One region of the Pantoea sp. X-Soil-ISGK-275 genome, then DNA from elsewhere that is predicted to be linked to it. Evidence: riboswitches for the same ligand, from Rfam matches in the RefSeq annotation. Region 1 holds a riboswitch; each other region holds the start of a gene.
The links. Region 1 has a riboswitch for thiamine pyrophosphate ahead of thiM (hydroxyethylthiazole kinase). Riboswitches for the same ligand answer to the same signal wherever they lie in the genome.
Positions count from the first base shown of each region.

Region 2: it holds a riboswitch for thiamine pyrophosphate, as region 1 does, so the genes downstream of both, thiC (phosphomethylpyrimidine synthase ThiC) here and thiM (hydroxyethylthiazole kinase) in region 1, are expected to answer to the same signal.
Region 3: it holds a riboswitch for thiamine pyrophosphate, as region 1 does, so the genes downstream of both, AC6I8A_RS22985 (FAD-dependent oxidoreductase) here and thiM (hydroxyethylthiazole kinase) in region 1, are expected to answer to the same signal.
Region 4: it holds a riboswitch for thiamine pyrophosphate, as region 1 does, so the genes downstream of both, thiB (thiamine ABC transporter substrate binding subunit) here and thiM (hydroxyethylthiazole kinase) in region 1, are expected to answer to the same signal.

Region 1 is NZ_AP035976.1:2,776,648-2,784,289, reverse strand. Features, by position in the region: gene galE (UDP-glucose 4-epimerase GalE) at 1-473, opposite strand, end outside; gene AC6I8A_RS13000 (sugar efflux transporter) at 530-1,654, opposite strand; gene AC6I8A_RS12995 (family 20 glycosylhydrolase) at 1,708-4,371, opposite strand; gene chiP (chitoporin ChiP) at 4,423-5,820, opposite strand; TPP riboswitch at 6,088-6,183, shown strand; gene thiM (hydroxyethylthiazole kinase) at 6,217-7,002, shown strand; gene thiD (bifunctional hydroxymethylpyrimidine kinase/phosphomethylpyrimidine kinase) at 6,999-7,642, shown strand, end outside.
Region 2 is NZ_AP035976.1:283,698-291,339, reverse strand. Features, by position in the region: gene nfi (deoxyribonuclease V) at 1-522, opposite strand, end outside; gene hemE (uroporphyrinogen decarboxylase) at 525-1,592, opposite strand; gene nudC (NAD(+) diphosphatase) at 1,632-2,405, opposite strand; gene rsd (sigma D regulator) at 2,494-3,000, shown strand; TPP riboswitch at 3,129-3,229, shown strand; gene thiC (phosphomethylpyrimidine synthase ThiC) at 3,320-5,242, shown strand; gene thiE (thiamine phosphate synthase) at 5,239-5,886, shown strand; gene AC6I8A_RS01275 (aminotransferase-like domain-containing protein) at 6,040-7,494, opposite strand.
Region 3 is NZ_AP035977.1:756,920-764,561, forward strand. Features, by position in the region: gene AC6I8A_RS22960 (ABC transporter permease) at 1-158, opposite strand, end outside; gene AC6I8A_RS22965 (ABC transporter ATP-binding protein) at 142-858, opposite strand; gene AC6I8A_RS22970 (HesA/MoeB/ThiF family protein) at 855-1,820, opposite strand; gene AC6I8A_RS22975 (thiazole synthase) at 1,832-2,590, opposite strand; gene thiS (sulfur carrier protein ThiS) at 2,594-2,791, opposite strand; gene AC6I8A_RS22985 (FAD-dependent oxidoreductase) at 2,775-3,719, opposite strand; TPP riboswitch at 3,849-3,968, opposite strand; gene AC6I8A_RS22990 (6,7-dimethyl-8-ribityllumazine synthase) at 4,144-4,581, shown strand; partial or broken gene AC6I8A_RS22995 (MFS transporter) at 4,676-5,989, opposite strand; gene AC6I8A_RS23000 (pirin family protein) at 6,177-6,902, opposite strand; gene AC6I8A_RS23005 (LysR family transcriptional regulator) at 7,026-7,642, shown strand, end outside.
Region 4 is NZ_AP035976.1:822,484-830,125, forward strand. Features, by position in the region: gene polB (DNA polymerase II) at 1-408, opposite strand, end outside; gene AC6I8A_RS03690 (DedA family protein) at 573-1,337, shown strand; gene thiQ (thiamine ABC transporter ATP-binding protein ThiQ) at 1,334-2,035, opposite strand; gene thiP (thiamine/thiamine pyrophosphate ABC transporter permease ThiP) at 2,019-3,605, opposite strand; gene thiB (thiamine ABC transporter substrate binding subunit) at 3,605-4,591, opposite strand; TPP riboswitch at 4,639-4,734, opposite strand; gene sgrR (HTH-type transcriptional regulator SgrR) at 4,770-6,431, opposite strand; gene AC6I8A_RS03715 (MFS transporter) at 6,689-7,642, shown strand, end outside.

The sequences.
Region 1 (7,642 bases):
TTCTCAACCATATATTTGGAAGCACCATAAGGATTGGTGGTATTACCGGTATCGCAGTTTTCGCACAGGGGGATTTTTTCCGGGATACCATAAACCGTGGCAGATGAGCTAAATATAAGTTTATTAACCTGATGCTGTTTCATGATTTCCAGCAGCATCAACGTTCCCGCAATATTGTTCTGATAATATTTCACCGGCTTTTGCAGCGATTCATTCACCGATTTCAAACCCGCCATATGAATAACGGCATCGATCGGTTGCTGATTAAAAACCTGATTTAAATCGGCTCGGCGGCGAATATCGCCCTGATGAAAAGTGATTTTCTTTCCGCTTAATGCTTCAACGCGTGTTAAGGCTATTGGCGAGCTATTGCACAAATTATCCAGCACAATCACCTGATGATTTTGCTGCAGCAAACTAAGGGCAATGTGCGAACCAATATAGCCCGCGCCACCCGTAATTAAGACATTCATTAGCGTACACTCCATGTGTTTTGATGCGCGCAGTGATGCGCGACGAATGAGGGTTTTTAAACATTGTCGACCTTTGTTATCAGTAGTAATGACATCACCAACAGCACACAGGCCGCTGGCCAGATGGCTAGCGGTGAGACTGCGGTGAGAACTCCCTGTAATACGCCAGCAATCAGCACGCCGATGGACATCGAATTGGTATAGAGCGTTGCTGCCATACCTTGACGATGTTGCAGCAAGTCCTGAAACCAGAACAGTCCAACGGTAGCGATGATGGCGATAAAAACGGCATTGAAAAATTGCAGGATCATCAATGGAATAAACCCATTGCTGAAGAAAATACCGGCATAAAAAATGATGCCGCACAGCATGGCAGCCTGCATTTGTGATTGCTTGCCCCAGCGCTTAAGCATTTTGGCACTGAGCAGCATGATGGGAATTTCCAGCGCTGCGGCGAGGCCAAACATCACGCCGGCCCATTCAGCGGAAAGCATAGGCTGCTGCGCCAGATGCAGAGGAAAGCCAATCAGATAGAGTGCGCTGCAACTCCAGACCAGCAAGGTGGCGAGCATCAGCAACGTCAGGTTTTGCCCCAGCGGTTGCTGATCATCTTGCTGTTCAGGCGTAGCGACAACCGCCTGATCGCCCAGTGGCAAGGTAAGTGCCAGAAGCGCCACGCTGAGTAATAAGCCGGACATAATGGAATAAAGCCAGGCGAAACCGGCCAATTGAATAATCCAGAATGCCAGCGGCGGGCCAAATACCCACGCCAGCGAAAATTGGGCGCGTAAGATCGCGCTGAAGGTATTGTCGCTGCGGGTTTGCCGCGCAAGCGCGAACAGCTGAGGTACCGCCGCGCTGCCACAGGCGCTGAGTAACGATCCAAGCGTGATGAGCACCAGATAATTACGGCAGAAGATAAACAGCAGTGAATTAAGCGAGAGCGAGAATAAACAAAACAGTAACAGGGGACGGCGCTGACTTTTACGATCGGAATAACGAGCAATGAGCAAACTGATAGCAATACTGCTGAGCGCATTAATACTGTAAAAGGCACCGATCTTCCAGGCTGCCACATTAAGTTCGTTAGCCAGAAATAAGCTGAGTGTCGGAATAAACAGGGCGCCGCTTAAACCGGCGCCCAGCGCAACAACATAAAAAGAAAACGTTGAGTGTTTCATCGACATCCTTGTCAGTGTTCGCCCCTTGCACTCCAGCGAGGGGCAAATCAGTTTTAAAGTGCTTCAGCGCGGCTGAAACGTTTGCCATCCGGACTTACGCTGCGCACCCAGACTTTATCGGCGACGGTGATGGTCGGTTTGGCATGCGGCAGATAACGTTGCCAGTTTTTACCGTTATCCACGCTGTACTCCAGCGGCAGACCCGGCAGCGCAATGTTCATGGTCAGCGTGCCATTCTCCACGCGCGCACCCGGCACCGGCAGACGATAGTGAATACCGGCTTTATCCATCTTGCCCAACTCACGCTGGCCTAACAGGTTGGCGAAACGCTGCCAGTCCTGATTGCGCTGCTGCTGGTTAACGAAGTGGGTTTCGCCGCCTTTAAAGGTGCGGCCCTGTTGATAATCCAGCTCCCACTTCGCGCGATGCCAGCCACGTTCAGCGACCGACAGCAGGCGAGGGAACACCATGTAATCCATCTGCTGATCGGTACGTGTGGTTTCACTCCACAACTGTACCGAAATGCCGTGTGCGCCTGACCACGGCTTATTCGAGGTGGCATCGAAGGTTTTGCCATCGCGATCCACCGAGGTTTCCGCGTTCTGCGGCAGGTTGTCTGGCGCGAAGCCAAACATCTTGCGCTCATCGCTGAAGCGCGTGCCCCAGTAATAGCCGCGCTCGTTGGGATTCACCTCATACGGGAAGTCCATGTAGACATAATCCGGATTGGAGATCACCACTTCGTAATCTTTAATCGTCCAGTCGTTAGCGGTGTCAAAGCCGCCCCAATAGAGCGTGTCCCAGAAGTTAACGCGAACGCGCGAGGTGGCGAAGGCGTGCGCGTTAGCTGCATCTTTCAGCCCATCTTGCCAGGCCTGCATCACCGGAATGCCGTGTGCTTTTACCATTTTGCTCACTTCCAGCGCGAAGTGACTTGGCAAGTGTTCCAGATCTTCCACCTTGCCGGATTTCACCTCCGCCTGGCAGACCTGAGATTTTGCCCAGGGTTTGTCCTCTTTGCTTTGGTCTAAAATGCCCGTTCCCGCTTTCGGGTTTTTGATATCGCTGTAGCCGGTACCGAGGCGGATGTTTTTCGCTTCATCACCGCCGAAGTGCCAGGTGGTCAACGGTTGGCCCGCTTCGCGGTGCATCGCCTGCACTTCACCCATCACTTTATCGACAAAGCGCTTTGAGGAATCGAGGCAAGGATTGAGATAGCTGGTGCGATCGTACAACTGCACGGAACGGGTATTCGAGGTATCCGTTGGATCCACCAGACGATATTCACTGGCTTGCTGCGGTTTACCCGCTTTCATGAGTTGCTGATAACGCGCTTCCATCGAAATAACCGCAGCGCGCGCGTGCGCAGGCATATCGATTTCCGGAATCACTTCGATGTTGCGTGCCTGCGCGTATTTAACGATCTCAATATAATCGGCGCGGCTGAAATGCCCGGTTCCGTTGTTATCCGTGAACGGCCCGGAGCCCAATTGCGGCAGCAGACATTGCTGCTCCGTGAGATCGTGACAGCGCTTGCTGCCCACGTCGGTCAACTCAGGCAGACCGGGAATTTCAATGCGCCAGGCTTCATCATCGGTCAGGTGGAAGTGGAATTTATTCATCTTCCATGCCGCCATTTGATCGAGCATGCGCAGCACCGCTTGCTTGCTGTGGAAATTACGCGCCACATCGAGGAAGGCACCGCGATAGGCAAAGCGCGGTGCGTCTTTCGCTTCAAGCGTGGCGATAATCGGTTTACCTTCAGCCGGCACCAGCGACAGTAACGACATTAAGCCGTAGTAAACGCCAGCCTGATCGTAACCAATGATATCGGTGCCGCGCGGTGTGATGCGCAGTTCATAAGCACCGGAAACCGCCTCTGCGCCGTGGAAATGATTGACGGCGATACGGGTATGAATGTCATAACCCGCTGACTGCGGTTTGAGCCCCATCAAATCGAAACGCTGTTTAACTGCATCGGCCTGGTTGTCCGCCAATACCTCAAGATGCAAGGCAACGCCACGGCTCAGATCGACATCCGCCGCATGAACTTTCACCGAACGCGGCGTTGGGGTGATTTGTCCGCGCAGCGCGCTGGCAGGCAGTTGCGCCACATCGGCATTCTTTGTGAAACGACTTTGCGGCAGCATTAGCACGTTTTTATCGTCGGCAATGCGCTTCCATTGGCCGCCAAACGGCTTAACAAAGTCGCTGAGGTTTTCGGTATCGGTGCTGGTGATAATTTTTGGCGTGGCATTGGCGGCGGTGACATACCAGCGCGGCATCACGTCGGTGATAAACAGCTGCCAGTATTCATTGACGATAGGGATCTCAATCGACTCACCCGCCGCGATACCTTTGAATTTCTCCGTCGGTTCCAGACGGGTTAAATCGCCGACGATATGGGTCATTTTGAACTGATCGTTATCCACCCGCAGCGTTTCGTGCACGTTGCTCATGTAGATTGCCCAGTTTTTACTGGTGAGCGCCGGACCGTTGTTGGTCAGCGTGATGGTAGCGGTGTTGCAGGATGCCCAATCGGCACCGAGTTTCGCGCAGTTCACGCCGTGATCGGCCGCCTGGTTGTCAGTGACCTGATACTGCACGCCGAACTGACTGATTTGATCGACGACCTGCTGATTATTGCGCGGGGATGAACTGCAGGCGGCAAGGCCCATCACGCTCAGCGCCAGTAAACTGATTTTTAACTTTTTCATGTTGTTATCCTTCTCCACGGAGGTAAGTCTCTGGCTCCTGCCAGATCGGGGTCAAAACAGGGTGAATGGCGCGACGATCATAAATTTGATGTCTCTTTCGTCCTGGAAGATGTTGCCGTAACCGCCGCTGTAGCTGGGAAGAGCGCTGTGATTGTCGTAGCGGGTGTAATGCAGTTTGAATTGCGTGTCTTTGGCGCGGCCTTGCTGGATGGTGTAAACCAGATCGAGGCTCCACGCCGACTCTTTCAGGCGCTGGTTTTGGTCGTAAATCGGATTGGTGGAAGGCTTAGCGTCCCAGCCGTAGGCGTACGACGTACCGACTTGCCAGCCGGGTAATTGCCAGTGCCCCAGATCGACCATCACACCGGCGAATAGCGCTTTCTCACCGTTGGCGTTCCAGTCAGAGCGGGAATCCCACCATACATCCATGCGGCCATTTGAGCTGGCATAGGATGGCGTCATACGCTGCAGGAAGAAGCCCTGATTACCTTCGGCTTTTACCCAAGTGCCTTCAAGGCGGAAATCGAACGCGCCCAGCGTGTAGCCGAACGTCAGCGCCTGTAGCCAGGCGAGGCCATCATAAACATCGTTGACCTGGCCCACGCCGCTGTTGTCACGATCCTTCGCGCCGTAAAACTGATAGCTGGTGCGCAGTGGCGCATCGGCCAGCGGCAGCTGATAAGACGCTTTAGCAAAATACTGATCCATGTAATTCGCCGCCTGGCCGTAAGCGCCTTCCAGCAACAGCGAGTTTTTGAAATCATATTTGGCACCAAAGGATTGCAGCCACGGAATCTCCGTCACACCATCGGCTTTGCGGAAGTTGTACATGCCGCGATACCACGGCGCTTTGTATTCGTCTGTCCACATCCAGGAGACGGAAAGGGCGCCCGCATCGCTAAAATCGAAGACGGTGCCAGCCTCAACACCGCGATAAGTGCCGGGCAGGAAACTCCAGTGTGGTGCCAGCAGCGTCTGTCCGCTGGGTTGCAAATAGCCTGCGCGTAGCCAGTTATCCTGCCATTTTGCCTTGATCGCCGCTTTATAAAGACTTAAGCCACTCTTATCTCCGCTCCAGTCCTCATCCCAGCGTGTGCGGGCATTGCTGAAACCAATTTCATTCGGTGCCGCCGGGCCGCTATTGCTTAACTCCAAAGCGCCAAACGCCGCCAGATCGAGGCCAATTACATCACCGGCATAACCGGATGAGAAGTCGAGATTGGCGTTGGCAGAGGCGTGATGCAGATTGGCGTCATACTGACCATACGCGCCTTTTTGCGGATCCATCTCTTTACGATCGCGCTGGCGTTGCCAGTAAAACAGGTTGCCAGTGAGCGATGAGTCTTCGACAAAACCCGCAGCGTGGGCGCAGGGAACAGGCAAAAACGTACCGGCGAAGAGGGCAGAGATAATGGCCGCAGAGAGCGGCGCGCGTGGAATTCGACGCATAGCAAATCCTCCGTGATACTTCCATGAACAATTAATAAATCCGTATTGTTTCGTCATGAAACAAGTTGCGAGGGATGCTATTTTTCGCGACGCGAATTATCAATGGAGTTTATTACAAAGTATGACATGGCACGCAAAAAGAAGGGTTTTAAGGAGTTTATTCAATCAGTTAGATGAACCTGTAAAATGTAACTTTGCGAACAAGATCCTCAGGAAAAGTGTCGATAGCTTGCTTTAATCTGGCTTGTTCCCTATGCTCGCCAACGTAGTTTTGACTCGGGGTGCCCCTCTAATACAGGGCTGAGATACACCCGCCGACCTGATCTGGATAATGCCAGCGTAGGGAAGTCAGATGCCTGACCGCATTCGCCTTCTTGATCGCCGGTTGGGAGCCTAATGAAACAGCCTGACCTTCTTTCCCCCGTGCAACTCGCGCACTCTTTGCAACTGCTGCGTCAGCAAGCGCCGCTGGTGCACTGCATGACCAATGAAGTAGTGCAAACCTTTACCGCCAACGTGCTGCTGGCACTGCAAGCTTCGCCCGCGATGGTGATCGACCCCGATGAAGCGGCGCAGTTTGCCGGTTTTGCCGATGCGGTGTTGATCAACGTAGGCACCTTAACCTGCGATCGTCGTGATGGGATGTTGGCGGCGGTGCAAGCAGCGCAAGCGGCAGGCACGCCGTGGACGCTGGATCCGGTGGCGGTCGGCGCATTAACGCTGCGCACCACCTTCTGCCAGCAGCTGCTGAGCCTGCAACCTGCGGCGATTCGCGGTAACGCTTCAGAAATTCTCGCCCTGGCGCATCAGGCAAGCGGCGGACGCGGCGTGGACAGCCTGCATCAAACCGATGCCGCGCTGAGCGCCGCCCAGCAGCTGGCGCGTGATTATCACACCGTTGTGGCGGTGACCGGTGAAGTCGATTACGTCACCGATGGCGCGCGTACCCTGGCAATCCCCGGCGGCAGCCCGCTGATGACGCGCGTAGTTGGCACCGGTTGCGCATTGTCGGCAGTGGCTGCGGCCTTCACTAGCTTGCCGGGCGATCGCCTGCAACATGTGGCAGCGGCGTGCCGCGTGATGTCGCTGGCCGGTGAGCTGACAGCACGCCAGGTCGCCGGGCCGGGCAGCTTCGTTGCTGCCTTCCTCGATATGCTGTGGACGCTGGAGGTGAAAGCATGAAACGCATCAACGCATTGACCATTGCTGGCACCGATCCCAGCGGCGGCGCGGGTATTCAGGCCGACCTCAAAGCCTTCTCCGCATTGGGTGCTTATGGCACCAGCGTGATTACCGCGCTGGTGGCGCAAAACACCTGTGGCGTGCAGTCGGTCTATCGCATCGAACCTGATTTTGTCGGCGCACAGCTCGATTCGGTGCTGGATGATGTGCGCATTGATGCCGCGAAGATCGGCATGTTGTCCGAAACCGCGATAGTCGAGGTGGTCGCCGAGCGACTGAAACGGGCCAGCCTGCCGTTTGTGGTGCTGGATACGGTGATGATTGCCAAAAGCGGCGATGCGCTGCTGTCGCCTGATGCGGTAGCCAGCGTGCGCGAATTGCTGCTGCCGCAGGTGTCGCTGATCACGCCAAACCTGCCGGAAGCCGCCGCGCTGCTGGGACGCGCGATGGCGCAGGATGAGAAAACCATGTTGCAGCAGGGCGATGCGCTGCTCGATCTTGGCTGTGAAGCGGTGCTGATGAAGGGCGGACATCTCAGCGATGCCGAAAGCCCGGACTGGCTAATCACGCGCGAAGGACGCCAGCGCTTTACCGCGCCGCGTGTTAACACACGCCACACGCACGGCACCGGTTGCTCGCT
Region 2 (7,642 bases), 2.5 Mb from region 1:
GATAAACAGCGGATTACAGCGCGCTTTACTGCGCCATACCCAGCCAATCTGCTCACCTTTGTCGAGCAGCGGCTGACGGCTGCCTGGCTCAGCGTCCAGCTCAGCAAAACGCCCGCATAGACGCTTCTTCGCTACGCCAATGGTAGGCACATCCACCAGCGATCCGAAATGCGCCGCCACGCCAAGCCGACGCGGATGGGAAATACCGTGACCATCAACAAACAGCAGATCGGGCATGTGGGAGAGTTGCTGCCAGGCTTCCAGCAGTGCCGGCATTTCGCGGAAGGATAAGAAGCCCGGAATATACGGCATGGTAGTGGCCACGCGTGCAATGCGATGTTCCACCAGCGTTAAGGATGGATACTCGAGGATGACCAGAGCAGCGCGTGTGATCTCACCGCCCTGTTCAAAACCTACGTCGGCGCCACCAATAAAACGCGGCGGCAGCACGTCGAAATCATCCTGCCGCACCACATCAGCAGCGCGTTGCAACTGTTCCTGGCGTAGTGCGGCTAAATCCACCATCAGCCCTGATGATAAGGACGTGACAGACGATGCACCGCTTCTACAAACGCACCGGCATGCTCAGGCGGTACGTCTGGATGGATGCCGTGGCCCAGGTTAAACACGTGGCCTTCGCCCGCGCCAAAACCTTCAAGAATCCCGGCTACTTCCTGCTCGATGCGCGCAGGCGGTGCATACAGCATGGAAGGATCCATGTTGCCCTGCAGCGCCACTTTGTCACCTACGCGACGACGCGCATCGGCGATATCGGTGGTCCAGTCGAGCCCCAGCGCATCACAGCCGGTCGCGGCTATCGCTTCCAGCCATTGGCCGCCACCTTTGGTGAACAGCGTAATAGGTACGCGACGACCTTCGTTCTCGTGCAGCACGCTATCGACGATTTTATGCATGTAATAGAGCGAGAATTCGCGATAGTCGCGTCCGGTCAGCACGCCGCCCCATGTATCGAACACCATGATCGACTGCGCGCCAGCTTTGATCTGCGCATTGAGATAAAGAATCACGCTGTCCGCCAGCTTATCCAGCAATTTGTGCAGGGTTTGCGGCTCGGCGTACATCATCTTTTTGATTTTTGTGAAGGCTTTGCTGCTGCCGCCTTCAACCATGTAGGTTGCCAGCGTCCACGGGCTGCCGGAGAAACCGATCAGCGGCACTTCGCCTTTCAGGTTGTGACGAATGGTACGCACCGCGTTCATAACATAACCGAGTTCATGCTCTGGATCCGGCACCGGCAGTTTGTCGACATCCGCACGACAGGTGATCGGGTTGGAGAAACGCGGGCCTTCGCCGGTCTCAAAGTAGAGCCCAAGTCCCATCGCATCCGGAATGGTGAGGATATCGCTGAAGAGGATTGCCGCATCCAGCGCATAGCGACGCAGCGGTTGCAGCGTGACTTCACACGCCAGCTCAGCATTCTTACACAGCGACATAAAATCACCGGCTTCAGCGCGCGTGGCTTTGTACTCCGGCAAATAGCGCCCAGCTTGTCGCATCATCCATACCGGCGTGACATCTACCGGCTGACGTAACAGGGCGCGCAGATAACGATCGTTCTTCAGTTCACTCATAATGGGCTCTCTCATGCTAAGGCCGGCAGTGTAGCATTTTCACGCCGCGCTGGCGCGACACAGGGCAACAGTATCTTCAATCAGGCGACGCGCCACCGTGCCGGGCGGCGGTAACAGCGGCAGATTGTCATAGCGATACCAACCGGCATCCAGCAGCTCTTTGCCGTCGTGTTGCAGATCGCCACCATCATATTCCGCCATATACGCCATCATCAGGGAATGCGGGAACGGCCACGGCTGCGAGGTCACGTAACGCACGTTTTTCACCCGCACGTTACTCTCCTCCATCACTTCCCGCGCTACCGCTTGTTCTAAGGTTTCGCCCACTTCGACGAACCCTGCCAGCACGGTATAGATGTTGTTGCGATGACGCGCATGATTGGCAAGCAGGATCTCATCGCCACGACGGATGGCCACGATGATGCACGGCGCAATTTGCGGGTAATAGCGCTCGCGGCAATGATTGCACAAGCAGGCAAATTCGCGTTTGCTGATGTGCATCTCATGGCCGCAATAGCCGCACCAGCGATGCGAACGGTAAAACTCCGCCAGCTGCACGCCACGCCCGACGATTTGGAACAGGCCGACATCCTCATCAATCAGTTGGCGCACCGAGCCCATGCTGTCCGGGCGCGACTCGCGTACCAGCCAGACATTCTCGCCCTGCCACTCGCCAATCAACATGCCGTTGCTGCCGTTCAGGCCAAAATCGCTGGCTAAGCCATGCGGCAATTCACCCTGCGGCATCCAAAGTTTTTGCTCATGGCTGACAACCCACCAACCAGCGTCTAAGCTTGAGATCTCACGTTGCATCTTAATCGTTGTCCTTAGCGTCAAATCGCACGCTGAAATCCTAATATTAAGTGTGTAATAAACAACTATAACCTACCTGGAGCCCCATATGCTTAACCAGTTAGAGAACCTGACAGAGCGTGTCGGTGGCAGAAATGAATTGGTGGATTCATGGCTGCGCGCCCGTCGACAGCTGCTCGTCACTTACTACGAGCTTATTGGCATGAAGCCACAAAAAGATGCGTTAACTGCGCTGGATGAACAGGCGCTGGATGCGTTTTGTCACAACCTGGTAGATTACCTGTCTACCGGCCATTTCAGTGTGTATGAACACATCATTAGTGAGATGCAGGGTGATAGCCCATTAATCGTGGCCGCGCAGATTTATCCGGCACTTGAGGCGAATACCGATCGCATCATGCAGCTTTACGACACCCATCTGCAGCAAGCGATTAACGATGATAATTGCGTGGATTTTCAAACCGCGCTCTCCGAAGTCGGTGAAGTGCTGGAATCGCGCTTTACGCTGGAAGATAAGCTGGTGCAGCTCGCCTGGGATCACCTGCTGGCGCGCCCGCCGGTGGCTAATGACAGCGTCATCGCCCGCCCGGCTTAACATCCTGAAGTTGTAAAAAACTTGTTATTCAAGAAAAGCCCTCTTATGCTAAATGGGCTTTTTTATTGTCTTCTTTAACGACAATCAAGAGTCAAATTTTGCGATAAAAGTAGCTTATATCGTAAAACACAACCTTGTCGGAGTGCCCTCCGGGGCTGAGACCGTTAATTCGGGATCCGCGGAACCTGATCAGGTTAGTACCTGCGAAGGGAACAAGAGTAGACATCATCAGCACGTTGCAAGCTGGCGCCCAGCATCGTCGCTGTTACTCCTTCCGAACTCTGGACAAGCAACTTCCAACCTTTACCGGAAACTTGCTATGTCTGCTAAAACAACTCGTCGTGAACAGCGCGCTCAGGCGCAAGAATTTATCGATTCCCTGCAAGGAACCGCTTTCCCCAACTCCAAACGTATCTGGATCACCGGCAGCCGGGCGGATATTCGCGTGCCGATGCGTGAGATACAGCTCAGCCCGACACACATCGGCGGTAGCAAAGAACATCCGCAATATGAGCCGAATGAAGCGGTGCCGGTATATGACACCGCCGGTGCTTATGGCGATCCTCAAGCCACTATTGATGTGCATCAGGGACTCGCCAGGCTGCGCGCTAACTGGATCGAAGAACGTGAGGACAGTGAAACTATCCACCAGCTAAGTTCCAACTACACGCAGCAACGTCTGGCGGATGAAGGCTTGGATCACCTGCGTTTTGAGCATCTGCCACAACCGCGCCGCGCCAAAGCGGGTCGCCGGGTTACCCAACTGCACTATGCGCGACAGGGCATCATCACGCCGGAGATGGAGTTTATTGCGCTGCGTGAAAACATGGGCCGCGAGCGTATTCGCGGTGAAGTGCTGCTACAGCAGCATCCGGGCCACAGCTTTGGCGCTAATCTGCCGGAAAATATCACCGCTGAATTTGTTCGCCAGGAAGTCGCCAGCGGCCGCGCCATCATTCCTTCTAACATCAACCATCCCGAATCCGAACCGATGATCATCGGCCGCAACTTCCTGGTGAAGGTAAATGCCAATATTGGTAACTCGGCGGTGAGTTCATCGATTGAAGAAGAAGTGGAGAAGCTGGTGTGGTCGACGCGCTGGGGCGCAGACACCGTGATGGATCTCTCAACCGGCCGCTACATCCATGAAACGCGCGAGTGGATTTTGCGAAACAGCCCGGTGCCGATTGGTACAGTGCCGATTTATCAGGCGCTGGAAAAAGTGAACGGCATTGCAGAAGATCTCAACTGGGCGATTTTCCGCGACACGCTGCTGGAGCAGGCGGAACAAGGCGTTGACTACTTCACCATTCACGCTGGCGTATTGCTACGCTATGTGCCGATGACGGCCAACCGGCTGACCGGCATTGTGTCGCGCGGCGGCTCGATTATGGCGAAATGGTGCCTGTCGCATCACACCGAAAGCTTCCTCTATCTGCACTTCCGCGAGATTTGTGAAATTTGTGCCGCCTACGATGTGGCACTGTCGCTTGGCGACGGCCTGCGTCCCGGCTCGATTCAGGATGCCAACGATGAGGCACAATTTGCCGAACTGCATACGCTGGGCGAACTGACCAAAATCGCCTGGGAATACGATGTGCAGGTGATGATTGAAGGTCCGGGCCATGTGCCTATGCAGATGATTCGTCGCAATATGACTGAACAGCTTGAGCATTGTCACGAAGCGCCGTTTTACACGCTTGGCCCGCTCACCACCGATATCGCGCCCGGCTATGACCATTTCACTTCTGGCATCGGTGCGGCCATGATCGGCTGGTTCGGCTGCGCAATGCTGTGCTACGTGACGCCGAAAGAGCACCTCGGTTTGCCGAATAAAGAGGATGTGAAGCAAGGGCTGATCACCTACAAGATCGCCGCGCACGCAGCGGATCTGGCGAAAGGTCATCCGGGCGCGCAGATCCGCGACAATGCGATGTCGAAAGCGCGTTTTGAATTTCGCTGGGAAGATCAGTTCAATCTGGCGCTCGATCCGCACACCGCACGCGCCTATCACGATGAAACTCTGCCGCAGGAATCAGGCAAAGTGGCGCACTTCTGCTCGATGTGCGGCCCGAAATTCTGCTCAATGAAAATTACTCAGGAAGTGCGCGAGTTTGCCGCCCGCCAGCAGGCTGAAGCTCAGCCGATTGAGGTGGGAATGGCGCAAATGTCGGATGCCTTCCGCAATCGTGGCGGCGAGCTTTATCACGCTGCCGATACCCTTAAAGAGGAAAATGTATGACCGACGCCTTTCCTGCCACGGCCCCAAAACTGGGGCTGTATCCGGTTGTTGATAGCGTGGAATGGATCGCGCGCTTGCTGGAAGCCGGTGTGCGCACCATTCAGCTGCGCATCAAAGATTGTGAAGATCATGAGGTGGAAGATGCCGTGCGCGAGGCGATTGCGCTTGGCAAACAGTATCGGGCACGCCTGTTTATCAATGATTACTGGCGCTTAGCCATTAAATATCATGCTTATGGCGTGCACCTTGGCCAGGAAGATCTCGATGTCGCCGATCTGGCGGCCATTCGTGAGGCGGGATTGCGCCTGGGTTTATCGACGCATGACGATGCCGAGCTGGATCGAGCGCTGGCGCTGCGCCCTTCTTACATTGCGCTTGGCCACATCTATCCTACGCAAACCAAAGACATGCCATCTGCGCCGCAGGGCGTGGTGGAATTGAAACGCCATCTGTCGCGTTTACAGGATGTGCCAACCGTGGCGATTGGCGGTATTTCACTGGCGCGCGTGCCTGAAGTGCTGGCTACCGGCGTGGGCAGTATTGCGGTGGTGAGTGCGATTACCCAGGCCGTAGACTGGCGCGCAGCAACGCAGCAGTTGCTGTCACTGGTGGAAAATGGAATCGAACCTGCAAAAGTAATGTAATGCGTGGTAAGTGAGGATGAAACGCTGGAATCTGTCGCGCAGCAGCGTGATGTGATGGCTAGCGCCCTTTCCTGATAAAGCTAAAGTGTGCCTGCCCGCTGTCGCTTGCAGCGGGCCAGGGCTGGTCTTAACCTCTCCCAGCCCTGCCTTTCTTCACATAGTCAGGGAGGAAGTATGTACGGTTTCCACACTACAAGCCAGCATGGCACGTTCTACTGCTGCACCGAGTTGGGCTATCGCCTGTTCCGTATGCTCATTCATTGGCAAACCATAATTCAGGCGCAAGCAGTTGCGATACTTGCCCGAGGCCGAAAACAACGAGCCCACCGCAACCTGCATGTTCAGCTCACGCAATTCGGTATTGAGCCTGACCGCGTCAAACGCCTCTGGCAATTCAATCCACATCAGGAAACTGCCCTGCGGACGCGACACACAAATCCCGCACGGGAAGTAGTGGCGCACCCAACAGCTGAAAGTTTCGTAGTTGCGTTGATACACCTGACGCATGCGCCGCAAGTGCGGCAGATAATGACCAAGGCGAATAAATTCGGCGACCGCATGCTGCGGCTGTGTGGCCGTCGATCCGGTGCTGATGTATTTCATATGCAGCACGCGATCGCGATAGCGCCCCGGCGCCACCCAACCGACCCGCAATCCCGGCGCCAGCGTTTTGGAGAACGAACTGCACAGCAACACGCGGCCATCGTGGTCCAACGACTTGATGGTAACCGGACGCGGATATTCCCACGCCAGCTCACCATACACATCGTCTTCAATAATCGCGGCATCGAAACGCTGCGCCAGCGTAACCAGCGCACGTTTGCGAGATTCCGGCATGATGAAGCCCAGCGGATTATTGCAGTTTGGCACTACCACCACCGCTTTGATCGGCCACTGCTCGAACGCCAGTTCCAGCGCTTCCAGGCTGATGCCTGTGACCGAATCGGTAGGAATTTCAATAGCGCGAATGCCGAAGCCGCGCAGGGTTTGCATGGTGCCGTGGAAAGTCGGCGATTCCACCGCAATGATGTCGCCGGCCTGGCATATTGCACGAATCGAAATCGACAACGCTTCATGGCAGCCGGTGGTAATCACGATATCTTCTGCCGTGAGCTGACAACCGCTGTCAATCGTCAGACGCGCAACCTGTTCGCGCAATGCCGCGACGCCCAACAAACTGTCATAGTTGAGCTGATCAATTTCCTGCCTCTGCGCCATGCGGCTCTGAATTTTCCACAGCGGTTTCAACGTGGGCTGAGTGAGATCGGGAATACCGCTGCCGAGTTGCAATACATCGCTGTTAGTCCTGCTGCTGAGCAGCTCCAGCACAGATTCCCACTGTGTGATTTCCACCGGGCGCTGTGCCGGTCGGGTTATGGCGGGCATCGGCGGCGTCGCTTTGCGCGTTGCAACGAAATACCCGGATCGAGGCTGCGGCACGATCAGCTGTTTCTCTTCCAGCAGATGATATGCCTGCTGAACGGTACTGATACTCACGCCGTGTTCCAGGCTAAGCGTGCGCACCGATGGCAAGCGCTCGCCGCTGCGATACAGCCCTTGCTCAATTCGATCCGAAAGCAAACATGCCAAATGTTGGTAGCGCGTCATCGTATGCCTCACTAAGCCTTAGATCATGACAAACCAGTACAGATAGCCCTTATTATTACCATTCAGATTCATCACAGCGCAATCTGTATGTTAAAGATAAGTGATTTTTGCGTCTGTATCATAATACGTAGGAATTGGACAATGCATC
Region 3 (7,642 bases), on a different replicon from region 1:
AGCGCGTGATGCCACAGCAGTTGACGATGCAACCACAGCGCTTCAAACACCGCCTGCGGCGTGGGCAGCAGGAAGGTTGGCACGCCGCTGTGACCCGCCAGCAGCCAGCCGCACAGCAGCACCACGATCAGGTAGATCGCGCTAAACAATGTTTTCATGGGTATTCAGTCGGGTAAAGAGTTGAGCCTGCGCCTGCAGCACGTCGGGATGATCAAACGCACGCGGCGCGTCACCGCCGGGAACCGGCCAGCTTTCGATGGCCAGCGGCTGGCCTTGCAGCAGCAGAATGTCATCGGCCATGCGGCACGCTTCCAGCGGATCGTGCGTCACCAGCAGCACGGTTTTGCCTTGCAGTAATTCGGCAGTCAGCGTTTGCAGGCTGAGTTTGGTCATCACATCCAGCGTGGCGAAAGGTTCATCCATCAGCACCACGTCGCGCTGCGCATAGAGCGTGCGTGCCAGCGCCACGCGTTGCCGCATGCCGCCCGAAAGTTGCTGCGACGGCGCATGCGCTACGTCACTGAGTTTCACCTGCTCCAGCAGCGCCAGCGCGCGCGGACGATCCGGCTTTTCGCCGCTGAGCCGCGCCGACAGCATCACGTTGTCGAGCACCGTCAGCCATGGATAAAGCAGATCCTGCTGGCCCATCCACGCTACGTTGCCGCTTAAGCCCTGCACCGCGCCCTGCTGCGGCTTGAGTAATCCGGCCACCAGCCGCAGCAGCGTACTTTTGCCGATGCCGCTGCGTCCCAGCATTACCGTGGTTTTGCCGCCGCGCAGTTGCAAATTCAGCCTCTGACACAGCGGTTTATCGCCCCAGCTAAAACTCACATCGTTGAAGAAAATGTCCTGATTCATGGGCGATTGGCCGCCAGAATCGCCAGCTGATGAAATCCACGCTGCGCCAGCGCGCTAGCGGCCTGCGCGGCGCGGATGCCGCTGGCGCACACCAGCACGATGCGCTGCTGGGCGGGCGGCTGCCATGCCGCAATCGCCTGCGGCAAGATGCGCTCAACGCCATCCGCCACGCTGACCGGCGCTTCTTCACAGCTGCGCAGTTCAACAATGCAGTCATCGGCGGCGAGCTGTTGCGGGTCAATAAACGGCACCGCATGTTCCGGCTCTTCCGCATCATCAAAGCGGAACGGGCGAAAATGCCAGTTCACGAAGTCGCAGTTCACCAGACAACCGAGCGGTGATGGCTGCAATTCCAGCAGCACGCTGAGCGCCATCTGCGCCTGCATCGCGCCGAGCGTTGCCACCGCCGGGCCCATCACGCCGGCGGTGTTGCAGTTCGCTGCCGACGAAGGCAAGCGCGGGAACACGGCGCGATAACTCGGCGCGCCACCACAGAATCCGCCGACGTAACCTTGCCGTCCCAGCACCGAGGCGCTGATCAGCGGAATGCCCGCCTTCATGCAAGCATCGGAAAGTTGGTAGGTGACGGCAAAGTTATCGGCGGCGTCGATCACCAGATCGCAACCCGCTAGCGCCTGCTGCACATTGCTGGCGCTCAGCGATTGTTGCAGCGCCTCGATTTGCACCTGCGGATTGCGCTGCTGCAACGCCTGCTGCGCGCGCAGCACTTTGGGCTGGTCGATATCCTGCTCAGTAAACAGCGTTTGCCGATGCAGGTTATGCAGCGCAACTACATCGTCGTCATACAGCCGAATATGGCCGATGCCCGCGCCCACCAGCTGCGGCAGTAGCGTAGCGCCCAATCCACCCGCGCCCGCCACCAGCACACGCGCCTTAAGCAGCTTCTGCTGCCCTGCCTCGCCGATTTCCGGCAGCATCATCTGGCGTTGATAACGTTGCATGTTTGCCTGCCTCAACTCAGATTTGCCAGGCCAAAGATCGGCGTGGACGCGGCTGCCATGTCGCGCTTCTCCATCAGTCCCGCAGCGCGTGCGGCCTGTCCGGCTTCAATCGCCAGTCGGAAGGCGTTGGCCATACCAATCGGATCGCCCGCTTTGGCAACGGCGGTGTTGAGCAGAATGCCATCGAAGCCCATCTCCATCGCCTGCGCCGCCTGCGACGGCGCGCCAATGCCAGCATCAATGATCAGCGGAATGTCGCTGAACCAAGCACGCATGGCGCGCAGCCCGTCGATGTTGCGCAAGCCCTGACCGGAACCAATCGGCGCGCCCCACGGCATCAACAGTTCGCAGCCCGCCGCCAGCAGTTTTTCGCCGACGATCAGATCTTCAGTGGTGTAAGGAAACACCTGAAAACCCTCTGCGCTGAGGATGCGCGCGGCTTCCACCAGCGCGAAAGGATCGGGCTGCAGCGTGTCGGCGTGACCAATCACTTCCAGCTTGATCCACGCGGTGTTGAACAGTTCGCGCGCCATGTGCGCGGTGGTGACGGCTTCTTTCACCGTGTGACAACCGGCGGTATTGGGTAACACGCGGATGTTGAGGCCGGTCAGCAGTTCACGGAAAGCCGCGCCCGCCGCGCCTTCGCGCCGTAAACTGACGGTGATGATGTCGGTGCCGGAGGCGGCAATCGCCTGCTGCAAAATGGCGGGCGAAGGATAACCGGCGGTGCCGAGCAGGAAGCGCGATTGCGGGTCAAAATCGTAAAACATCGCTTAACCTCCCTGCATCGGTGACAGCACTTCAAGCTGGCAACCTTCATCCAGCAGCTGCGTGTAGTACTGGCTTTTTGGCACAAACGCACCGTTGTAGGCGGTGGCGACGCAGGCCGCGTCAATTTGCTGCTCGATCAGCAATTCGCTCAGGCTGTTTGCCTGCGTGCTGATGAGGCGGCCGTTAAGCTGAATGTTCATTTTTAAGTTCCCCAGAAAGACGCTGCATCAGCTGCTCTGCCAGCATCGGTGCCAGCAGAAAACCGTGGCGATACATGCCGTTGAGATAAAAGGTGTGGTTGTGATAGTGGATTTCCGGCAGATTCGCCGGATAAGCCGGACGCAGCCCGCTGCCGCTCTCAATGACGCGCGCTTCGGCTAAAGCCGGATGAATGGCGTAGGCGGCGCTGAGCAACTCCATCATGGCGCGCGCGCTGATGGCGCTGGCGTCGTCGCTCTCGATCATGGTGGCGCCGAGCATAAAGTGGCCGCCGCGTCGCGGCACCAAATAGCAGGGAAAACGCGGATGCAGCAGACGAATCGGGCGGGAAAACTGCACGTCTTCGCTGTGCAGAATCAGCATTTCGCCGCGCACCGCACGCAGGCGCGGCAGTTCCGGCGCGGCGTGAATGCCGCGACAATCGATAATCTGGCCGCTCGGCGCACGATTGTTGAATGGTACGCCGCGTGCGATCAGCGTGACTCGCATCTCCTGCAACGCCAGACGCGGATCGAGATGCGCTTCCCCGGCGAAAAACAGACCGCGTGCAAAGCGCCCTTCCAGCGCCGGTTCGATGTCGGCGGGATCGACCCATTGGTGCTGCTCGGTCATACGGGCGAAACGGTTGAGTTCCTGGCTATCGCGCGGCGGCGCAACCACCAACGTGCCTTGATGCTCGACGCTGCTGACGCGCTGTTGCCACCACGCGGCGGCGTGTTGCCCAAGAGTGATAACATCGCGCGGCGCGCTTTCGGCTTCACACCAGGGCGCCAGCATGCCGCCAGCAAACCACGATGCCGGGCGGCGCGCGTCATCGCCAATCACCTCAACGTCTTCACCGCGTTCCGCCAGCAAAGTGGCTACGCATAGGCCCGCCACGCCGCAGCCAAGCACGCTCCAGCGGCTCACAGCGCCGGATCCAGGATGTTCAAACAGGGGGAATTCACATCGGCCTCTCAGTGTTAGCTGAGACCCGCAGATACAGGAGAAGGGAAATGGCGCATCCATCGAGCTGGTTTGAGCGCCAGACAGCCCAATGATAAAGACTGTCAGTCTTCCTACGCCAGTATCAACTGGGTCAGGTTCAAAGGGTCGCTAAACCGCGCAGTGCGCTATTAGCCTCTCAGTCTCTTTGGCGAGACTCCCCCGACGCGTCTATTTGTATTGCAGGCGATGGTCGCCGTCAAGCGCGGAATAACCAGACTGTTTACATGGGAATAAGCAGCAAGGCATTTATCGCTACCTGGGCTTTGTGGATCACAAACGTAACATATGGTATACAAACACATTATTTTATGCGCAAGAACCAATTACAGGTGATGTCGGAATATCCATGAAGAATATTAAAATTGCATTTATTAAAGCCGGCTGGCACAAAGAAATTGTCCACAATGCCCTGGTGGGATTTGAAAAAGAATTAGCCGATCAATCCGTAGAAGCAGAATTAAAAGTGCTGGAAGTGCCTGGCGCATTTGAAATGCCGCTGCTGGCTAAGCGTCTGGCCGAAACTGGTAAATACGATGCGATTGTCTGCGCGGCGCTGGTGGTTGACGGCGGTATCTATCGCCATGATTTCGTTGCCGCTGCGGTCGTAGACGGCCTGATGAATGTGCAGCTGACTACCAACGTGCCGGTGTTCTCCGTGTCATTAACGCCGCATAATTTCCAGCCGGTTGATGTTATCGAAAACTTCTATACCGAGCATTTCATTAAGAAAGGTAAAGAAGCCGCGCGCGCTGCGCTGGCTATTCACAATCTGTCGATTGATTAATGCATTAAAAAGGGAGCACCTCATCAGGCGCTCCCTTTTTATTTAATCTGACTTTCTACTATTAATATTCAGAATAGTGCCAGCCTCGCTTCACTTAATGTTTCACACTCATCAAATGATTACTTTTCATATGTCGGCGCGTTTCAGATGGATTGATATCGCACGCTTTCGGCAGTAACAGCGTAAAGATTCCCGCAATCACCAGTGAACCCGCCAGCCAGCAGATCGCCACGTTTTGGCTATACAGCAGTGTCATGATCCCTACTAAGTACGGTCCGCAGAATCCACCCAGATTACCCAAGCCATTGATCACGCCACGCGCGCTACCCGCCACTTCCGGCGCAGCGATACGTCCGGGAATCGACCAGAACGGGCTGGTTGCCGCTTTGAGGAAGAAGCCGCACACCACCAGCGCGATATAGGCGGCGACGACGTTATTATGCAGCACCACCGATGCCAGCAAGGCAGCGGCAAAACAGAACAGCGACACCATCACCCACAAACGGCGCTTGCCGGTGCGATCGCTTAACCACGAAATAGCGTAGATGCCGAGTACCGTCGCGACAAAAGGAATCGCCGCCAGCAGACCAACGCCCGCCATGTTGGTACCGGTGAGATTTTTCAGGATACTCGGCAGCCACAGCGTGTAACCGTAATCGCCGGTTTAATAGAAGAAGTTGAGCGCCACTAACTTCATCAGGCCCGAGTTGCGAAACACCGCTTTCAACGGCGCTTTGCTGACCGGTTCCTTTTGCAGATGCTGAGCCTTTTCGCGCGCCAGTTCGCGCAGCAAATACTCCTTTTCTCGCGCCGGTAACCAGCGCGCCTCTTCAGGACGATCGGCGATCACCAGCCACCACACCAGCAGCACCACCGCTGAAAGCAGGCCTTCGATTATGAACAGCCAGCGCCAGTCCAGCACATTGATGATGTAACCCGATATCGGCGCAGTAAACATGCCACCTAACGGCGCGAACATCATGACAAAGGCGTTGGCGCGACCCAGCTCTTTTTCCGGGAACCAGTTGCTGACCATGGTTAACACCACCGGCAGCATGCCGCCTTCGGAAATCCCCAGCACAAAACGCAGCGCCAGCAGCTGATAGTGATTGGTGACAAAACCGGTGGCGATCGACACCACCATCCACGCTACCAACGACCAGGCGATAAAGCGTTTGCCGCTGCCATTCACCGCGATACGTCCGCCCGGCACCTGTAAAAACAGATAACCAATAAAGAAGATACCGCTTACTACGCCAGCCATTTGGCTGGTGATCGCCAAATCCTGATCCATACCGCCAGGCAGCGCAAAGCTGATATTGACGCGATCCATGAATGAGACAATGCAGGTGATGAGAATCGGGGCGATGACGCGATACCAGCGCGTTCCGGGGATTTTTTCTTGCATGCTGCCCTCTTCATGTTAAGCCGTGATGCTTAGGTTCATTGGCTAACTATTAAAGAGAGTATGGAAATAATTATTGCGATCTTAATCACTGCAATTAATGTTAAGAAAAAGTGTTACAACCGCTGTGATCGCGCATAAAAAAAAGCAGCGCGATGGCTCGCACTGCTCTTTGACCGCTTTTTAATCATTAACGCTGCGGATGATTCACTTCCAGCGGACGCAAATCAAACACCAGCACTTCCGCATCTTCGCCGTTAGCAAACTCCAGCGCGCTTTCGTTGCGTACACGTGCGCCGTCGCCCTCTTTAAACTTCACGCCGTTCACTTCGATGCTGCCGCGTGCCACGTGAATATAGGCGTAACGATCGGCATCCAGCGCGAGGGTTTGCTGCTCAACACCGTCGAACAGTCCGGCATAAATGCGGATATCCTGACGCACGCTAAGCGATCCGTTTTCCCCTTCCGGCGAAATAATCAGACGCAGCTGACCGCGTTTGTCACTTTCCGCCACCGAAATCTGCTGATAACCCGGAGGCGAATTGCGTTCGCCAGGCACGATCCAGATCTGCAGGAAGTGCACATTGTCGGTTTTCGAGTGGTTAAACTCGCTGTGCGTAACGCCGCTACCGGCGCTCATCAGCTGCACATCACCCGGCACAATCACCGAACCGGTGCCCATGGAATCTTTATGCTCCAGCGCGCCTTCCAGCACATAGGAGATGATCTCCATGTTGTTGTGCGGATGCGCACCAAAGCCGCGACCCGGTGCAACGCGGTCATCATTGATCACCAGCAAGTCTGAGAAGCCGGTTTGTTTTGGATCCCAATAATTGGCGAAAGAGAACGTATGATGCGAATTCAACCAACCGTGGTCACCCACTCCGCGTTGTTCTGACAGGCGTTGTTCAATCATGGTCTGCTCCTCAAATTTGCTGTTGGGGGGCGATTGCCCTTCCCGTTGCAGATAAGTATACGTAAACTGATTTGCCTAACAATGCGTCATAATGACAATGACTGTCACCGATAAGTGGACAATATGCAGATTGAAGATCTTCGCATTTATGTAGCCGTGATCAAAGCCGGTAACTTCACCGCCGCCGCTGAACAGCTGATGCTGTCGAAGCAGTATGTCAGTCGCCGCATCGCCGCGCTGGAGGAGTCGCTCGGCGCGCGGCTGCTGAATCGCAACACGCGTAAATTGTCGGTGACCGATAACGGTCAGCTGTTTGCGCAGCACGCGCAGCGCATTCTGGATGATGTGCAGGAAGCCGAGCTGGCGGTTTCGGGCCGTCGTCAGGTACTACAAGGCAGCTTTCGCCTGAGCGTGCCGATGTCGTTTGGTATCAGCCATCTGTCGCCGTTTATCGCCGAGTTTCTTAGCCTGCATCCGGGCTTGCAGTTTCAGGTTGAGCTGGCGGATCGGCATGTCGATATGGTCGGCGAAGGATTTGATATGGCGATCCGCATCGGTACGCTGCCCGATTCGAGCCTGATCGCTAAGCGGCTGGGCGAGTTTCGCCGCGTGATCTGCGGCAGCCCATCATACCTGCAAGGCGCAGGCGCGCCGCGTACGCCGGAGGCGCTGAGCGAGCATTTGTGTTTACGCTACGGACGCGAAAGCCAAACCGGCTGGGAACTGTTTAACGGCGACCA
Region 4 (7,642 bases), 2.0 Mb from region 1:
GCTGTCGCCGCGCGTTTCACCGCTAAACCACACCGGCGCAGTGATAAAGCGCTCCATCAAATAGCGTTCGGGTGGACGAATATCCGCTTCATACACCGGAATACCGTTTTCACGCAGGCGCTTTTCCAGATTTTGCAGCTGGCGATTGCTGCGACAATAGAGGCCAAACACCGGGCGGCGGCGGAAATCCTTCAGCGCCAGCGTTTGCAGGCGTGTGTGTCGCTCATCGCGGATCAGCGCTTCGGTTTGCGTGCGAAACTCCTCGGGAACAAACGCAACGGATTCCTGAGCAGGCAGCACCAGCCGCTGCGGGCCGCTGTCGGTTGCCAGCCATAGCACCACTTCGCTGCCGGTCGGCGTATCTCGCCAATGTCGGGTAAGCAGAAAACCTGCGCGCGGATCGGTCACGTGAACTCCAGAGGATGAATTGCAGTGAGTATAACATGGATGTTTATACAGTGTCCCGCAGGCGAAATTGTCACCACTTTGTCAACATCGTCCTACAATTCTTGCCTTGACGGTGGCGCAATGGCTCTGGACAATCCAGCCTCTATATTCCGCAGAGGATATTTATGGAAGCCTGGATTCAACACCTGTTTTCGCAATCGCTGGAGTACGCGCTGATCGCCGTTGCGCTGGTGACTTTCCTTGAGTCGCTGGCCTTCGTGGGATTGCTGTTGCCGGGCACGGTATTAATGGCCAGCCTTGGGGCGCTGGTCGGCAGTGGACAAATTGGGCTTTACCCGGCGTGGGCGGCAGGTTTTGCTGGCTGCCTGATCGGGGATTGGGTTTCGTATGGCATCGGCTGGAAGTTTCAGGGGCCGCTGCATCGTTGGAAATACATACAAAAATACAAAGGCTTGCTCGATAAAACTGAACATGCGCTGCATCAGCACAGCATGCTTACCATTTTGGTAGGGCGTTTTGTTGGGCCGACGCGTCCGCTGATTCCGCTGGCGGCCGGCATGCTGGAACTGCCGGTGCGCAAGTTCCTGCCGCCTAACCTGATTGGCTGCATTCTCTGGCCACCCGCTTATTTGATGCCGGGCATTCTGGCGGGCGTGGCGATTGACGTGCCGCAGGCCGCGCAGGGCGGCAGCTTTAAGTGGTTGCTGTTGCTGGTGGCGTTGCTGCTGTGGATCGGTGGCTGGTTGCTGTGGCGCTGGTGGCGCAGCGGCAAAACCGTCGATTGGGCAACGAAATATCTGCCGACTGCGCGCCTGCGCTGGCTGGCTCCTCTAATGGCGGCAATGGGTCTGGGCGCGTTTATCGCTATCCAGTTCCATCCAATGATGCCGATCTTCCGCCACCTGCTGTGGAAAGTCTTCTTCGCTTAACGCGACGTCACGCCAAGGATGGCGGCCGCCTCACTTTCACCACGCACCAAACTTTCAGTGCTGCCATCCCAATAGATGCGCCCATCGACGATCACCAAACTGCGCGGCGCAATTTGCTGAGCATCTTCCAGACTGTGCGACACCATCAACAAGGTGATGTTGCGGCTTTCGCATACCGAACGAACCAGCTGCAGCATCTCGTTGCGCAGCGCCGGATCCAGCGCTGAGAAGGGTTCGTCCAGCAGCAAAATTGGCTGATTGCGCAGCAGGCAACGCGCCAGTGCCACGCGCTGACGCTGGCCGCCGGAAAGCTCGCCAGGCAAACGCGTGAGCATTGCCTGCAGGCCAGTTTGCTCGGCGATGTCTACGACTTGCTGCTGCTGTTCGCGCGTCAGTTTCAGGCCCGGATGTAAACCCAACGCCATGTTTTGCTGCACCGTGAGATGCGGAAAAAGGTTGTTCTCCTGGAACAGCATGGAAACTGGCCGCGCCGACGGCACGCTGTGAGTATGATCGATGCCGTTCATCACCAGCGCGCCTTGATTGATTGGCAAAAAGCCGCCAATCAGACTCAGCAAGGTACTTTTCCCCGCGCCGCTCGGACCGAGGATCGCCAAACGTTCACCTGCCTGCGCCGCAAAACTGAAGCGCATCGGCAGATGCTGATAAAGGTAAGTGAGGTTATTCAGTGTCAGCATGGCGACCCGGTAATTTTTCCATCAGAGTAAAGAGTAACAAGCAGAGGAGCAGCAATAGCAATGCGGTGACGGCGCCGTCCGCACCGCGATAGGCGCCAATCTGCTGGAACAGATAGAAGGGCAGCGTGCGGAAATCGGCGCTACCAAACAGTGCGACGACGCCGAAATCGCCAATCGACAGCACGCAGGCAAACGCCAGCGCCTGAGCAATGGGACGTTTCAACGCGCGCAGCTCAATCAGCCGCAAACGGTTGAAACCGGAGATGCCGAGTGAAGCGCAGAGCTGGCTGTAACGGGCGCTGATATCGCGCATCGGATTCTCCAGCACTTTCATGGCGTAAGGGATGGCGATCAGGGCGTTAGTGAAGATCACCAAACCATCGGCGCGCTGCGGCAGACCTACGGTGGCGTTGAACAGCAGGAAGAAACCGCTCGCCAGCACAATGCCCGGCATCGCCAGAATCAGCATGCCGCTCATCTCCATCGCCTGCGCCGCTATCACGTTCTGGCGCTGTCGCAGTTCGCGGCTGCTCCACAGCAGCATCATGGTCAGCACCACGCAAAGCAGGCCAGCACCGATAGCGATGCGCAGCGAGGTAAAGGTGGCTTGCCACAGCGCCGCTTGTTGCAGTGCACCGGCGACGCCGCCGCGCAAACCATCGACGATTACCGCCGCCAGCGGCGGTAACAGCAGCAGCAGCGCCAGGCCAATCAATACAGTATCGTTGGTGCGCGCCTGCCATGAATCCTGCGGATCGCGCCAGCCGCGAATGCTCTGGCTGCCGGTGGGAATGGCTTTACTGAAGCGCTGGCTCAATAGCACCAACAGCAAACAGCAGCCGAGCTGTAACAGCGCCAGCAGCGCCGCGCGGCCCGGATCGTAATCGAAATTTAGCGCCTGATAGATCGCCAGTTCCAGCGTGGTCGCTTGTGGTCCGCCGCCCAGCGCCAGCACCGTGGCGAAGCTGGCGAAACAGAGCATAAAGATCAGCGCTGCCGTCGGCAGAATCTGACGGCGCAGCCACGGCCATTCCAGCCAGCGAAACAGATTCCAGCCGCGCAGGCCGAGCTGGGCGGCGACTTGCCGCTGCTCGCCGGGAATACTCTCCAGCGCCTGTAACAGCAGGCGCGTCGCCAGCGGCAAGTTAAAGAAGACGTGCGCCAGCAGAATGCCCTGCAGGCCATACGGCGAAAAGTGGTAGTCAAAGCCAATGGCCGCGCACAGTTGCGCCAGCCAGCCGCTGCGACCGTAGACGCTGAGCAAGCCAAACACCGCCACCAGCACCGGCAGCACCAGCGTCATGGCGCATAAGCGCAGCAACAGGTTGCGACCGGGAAAACGGCGGCGATAGAGCGCGCGCGCCAGCAAGATTGCGGGCAGCACTGAGAGCAACGCCGACAGTAGCGCCTGCTCGAACGAGAACAGCAGCACATGATGCAGATAACTGTCGTTGAGCAGCGCGCGCCAGTCGGTGGCCGGCGCAACCATCACCAATGCGCCAAACGCCAGCAGCGCCACCGCGCACAGCAACAGCGCGACGGCGCTACCGGGAATTAACCAGCCGGACATTAACGGCTAACGGCGCTTTGCCATGCGCTGATCCACGCGGCGCGATGGTCGGCCACTTCGGCTGGCGTGTATTGCAACGCCTTGGCGGGCACCTGCAAAGCTTGATAACCAGCTGGCAGATCGCTTTTGATCACCGGATACATCCAGTTGCCAGTGGGAATGGTCTGCTGGAAAGCCGGAGAAACCATAAACTGCATGAACTGCTGCGCCAGCTTGGGCTGTTTGCTGCTGGCGAGCTGCGCGGCCACTTCCACCTGCAAATAGTGGCCTTCGCTAAATTCGGCCGCAGCGTAGTTCTCTTTCTTCTCTTCGATAATGTGATAAGCCGGAGAAGTGGTGTAGCTCAACACCAGATCGCCTTCGCCCTTCAGGAACAGGCCGTAAGCTTCACTCCAGCCTTTGGTGACGGTAACGGTTTTTTGTGCCAGCTTCTGCCACGCGTCAGGCGCGTTGTCGCCATAAACTTTTTGCATCCACAGCAGCAGGCCAAGACCCGGCGTGCTGGTGCGCGGATCTTCATAAATCACACGCCATTTTTCCGGGCTTTCAACCATCTCTTTCAGGCTTTTCGGCGGATTCTTCAGTTTGTTTTTATCGTAGACGAAGGCGAAGTAGCCATAATCGAATGGAATGAAGGTGTCGCTGTGCCAGCCATCTGGCAACGTTAATACTTTGGTATCAACGCTGCTTTTGGCAAATAGCCCGGTTTTCTCCGCTGCCTGCACCAGATTGTTATCCAGCCCCAGCACCACATCGGCTTTGCTATTTTTGCCTTCCATGCGTACGCGATTAAGCAGCGATACGCCATCTTCCAGCGCTACGTACTTCAGTTCGCAGCCGCACTGCGCTTCAAAGGCTTTTTTTACCGCTGGACCGGGGCCCCAATCGGCAGAAAACGAATCGTAGGTGTAAACGGTGAGAACCGGTTTGGCAGCGAAAGCCGGTGCCGCAACCAGCAGCAACACAGGCAGAACTTTGTTTAACACTTTGCGCTCCTTGAGGAGAAGATAAGGTCGAGTCGCAAAGGATCTGAGGAGTGAGGCATCTCAAATCCCTACGCCGGTATTAGCCGGATCAGGTTCGACGGGTTTCTCTCAGCCCTGATTTCAAGGCACCCCGTTGAGAACGGCTCATTCTAGACATTTATATGACAGCGCGAAAGGATCACAGCTCCGGCGGCGCAAACCAGGCCGATTTGAAGTCAAACCAGCCAAGCGTATTGAGGCGCACGCCACGCATACTGCGCTGCCCTTCCAGCAGCAGCCAGTGATGGAACAGCGGATGCAGATAGTCGCTGTCGATCAGCTGCTTACTCCATTCCGCCAACGGTAAATCCTTTTGCCGCCAGCGTGCGGCATCGGCTTGCCAGTCAATGGGGATGCAGTGATGCATCAACGGCAGCTCAAACAGTTGGGCGAACAGCGCGTACTCGAGCGGCAGGGTAAAGTTAACGCTGCCGAGCCAGATGTCACTTTCACCTTCGCCCTCGAACCACTCTTCGTAGCTCACAACGCGGGTGATCAGCTCAACACCTTGCTGCGCCAGCAGCGGTCGCAGCGCGTTGGCGATACCTTCATGCTCAACGTGATGGCTGTACCAGCTCAGCGTCAGCTGGGTTAAACCTGCTGGCTTGTCGGCGGACGTGAGATCGCGGCGATGGTGCCAGCGCGGCAGCAAGCCATAAGCGGGGAACCAGTAACGCTGATAGCCGACGCCAGCATGATTCAGTAAGGCGATCGGATTAAACAGATAACTCACCCAGCGGCGGAAATGCGCATCGCGGCCCAATTCGGAGCGCTGATCGTAAAGCAGGAAGTAGCAGCCTTCCTCCAGACGACTTTCTTCCGATTTTTCGTCAGCGGTTTCGCCCTGCAGTTTGACTCCGGCATACACCAGCTCATCACTGATTTCCGGCAGCACCCAAATCGACACATCGTCAATCAGCGCGCGATAGCCAAAGTAATCATCGAAGGCGGCGATCTTCAGCTGCGTTTGCTGATTGCGCACCACGCTGTACGGGCCGGTGCCAATTGGCTGTCGCGCAAACTGGCGCAGCGTTGGCCATTCGCGCGGCAGAATCATCGCGCTGACGCTGGCCAGCAGCCACGGTAACCAATCGTCCGGCTGGCTCAGATGGATATCCAGCGTCCAGGGCGCGGGCGAATCCAGTTTACTGATGTGAGAAAACAGCGGCTGGCTGCGCACGCGTTCCAGCGAAGCAATCACATCCGCCATTTCCAGTTCACGGCCATGATGAAAACGTATCGCCGGGCGCAGGAAGAAGCGCCACTGCAGCGGCGAGGTTTGCTGCCAGTGATGGGCGATATCCGGTTCGATTTCCCCCTTTTCCTCATTTATGCGCATCAGGCCGTTGAAAATTTGCCGCGCCAGATGGGTTTCCGAACGGCGCAGCGGTGAACCGGGCAGCAGATTGGGCAGCGGGCGATAATAGAGCACACGCAGGATATGTTTGCCCTGGCGGAAGCTACGACCTAAATGTGCCGCGATCATCTGGCGCACCTGATTTTTATCGCCCACCAGTTGCACTAACTGTTCGATGCGATCCTGCTCAAGTAGATCCTCAGCACGCTGCTGCTGAAGCGCCAGGCCGGTATAGCAGAAACTCAGCATCGAGCGCTTGCCGCGTCCCGCTTCCGCCTGCCAAATCAGCCAGCCTTCGCTCTGCATGGCATTGAGCAGGTTGCGCATATGGCGACGCGAGCAGTGCAGCAGATCGGCCAGCTCGTTGAGCGTGGTTTCCTGATCCTGCCCCTGACAGCTTTGCCATAAGCGGATGAATTGCTGCTGCAAACGTGAAGAAGACATAAAAGGGGAACTCCTTGTCAGAATCGCTCAGTTTTTCCTGCCTCATATTAGAGGCATACTGCCCGGCAATGGAAGAGCGGGAGGCATTCAGCAATGAATGGCGCTCTGCCAGCGGTTCCACCGACGTGGAACCTCTTTCTGAGTAGGGTGCATTTTCACCGCCAGCAGCGCTTTATCTGCTGGCTTTTTACGTTTTGCTGTAGAATCTTCTACCCTCATTTCTCTACCTATTTTTTTATTCGCAAAGGGATTTCTGCATGAAATCGCTGTTAACGCGTCAACGTCGCATCAATCCGGTCTATCTCTCGTTTATGGCGGTGTCGTTTATGACTGGCGTGGCCGGTGCGCTGCAGGCGCCGACACTCAGCCTGTTTCTGACGCGTGAAGTGCAGGTGAGTCCGTTCTGGGTCGGCTTGTTCTTTACCATCAATGCGATCGCCGGGATTGTGATTAGCCTGCTGATGGCGAAACGCTCCGATAACCAGGGCGATCGCCGCAACCTGATTCTGTTTTGCTGCCTGATGGCGACGCTGAATGCGCTGCTGTTTGCCTTCAATCGCCACTATTTAACGCTGGTAACGCTAGGCGTGTTTTTGTCGGCGCTGGCCAGCGTGTCGATTCCGCAGGTGTTTGCGCTCGCGCGCGAATATGCCGATCAGTCGGCGCGTGAAGTGGTGATGTTCAGCTCGGTGATGCGCGCGCAGCTGTCGCTGGCGTGGGTGATTGGGCCGCCGCTGTCGTTTGCGCTGGCACTCAACTACGGCTTTGTGACGCTGTTTTGCGTGGCGGCGGGGATTTTCCTGCTGAGCATGCTGCTGATCTGGCGCACCTTGCCCTCGGTGCCGCGCGTGGTGGCATCGCCTGAAGCGGTACTGACGCAGCTCAGCCCGTGGAAAGACAGTCAGGTGCGGTTGCTGTTTATCGCCTCCGTCACCATGTGGGCGTGCAACACCATGTATATCATTGATATGCCGCTGTATATCAGCGCCACGCTTGGCCTGCCGGAGAAGCTGGCGGGACTGCTAATGGGCACCGCCGCCGGGCTGGAGATTCCAATCATGCTACTGGCCGGGCATTACGCGCGGCGCACCGGCAAACGCAAACTGATGCTGCTGGCGCTGGTGGCGGCGATTGTGTTTTATCTCGGATTGGTGATGTTCCAGTCGCGTACTGCGTTGATGGTGTTGCAACTGTTTAACGCTGCCTTTATC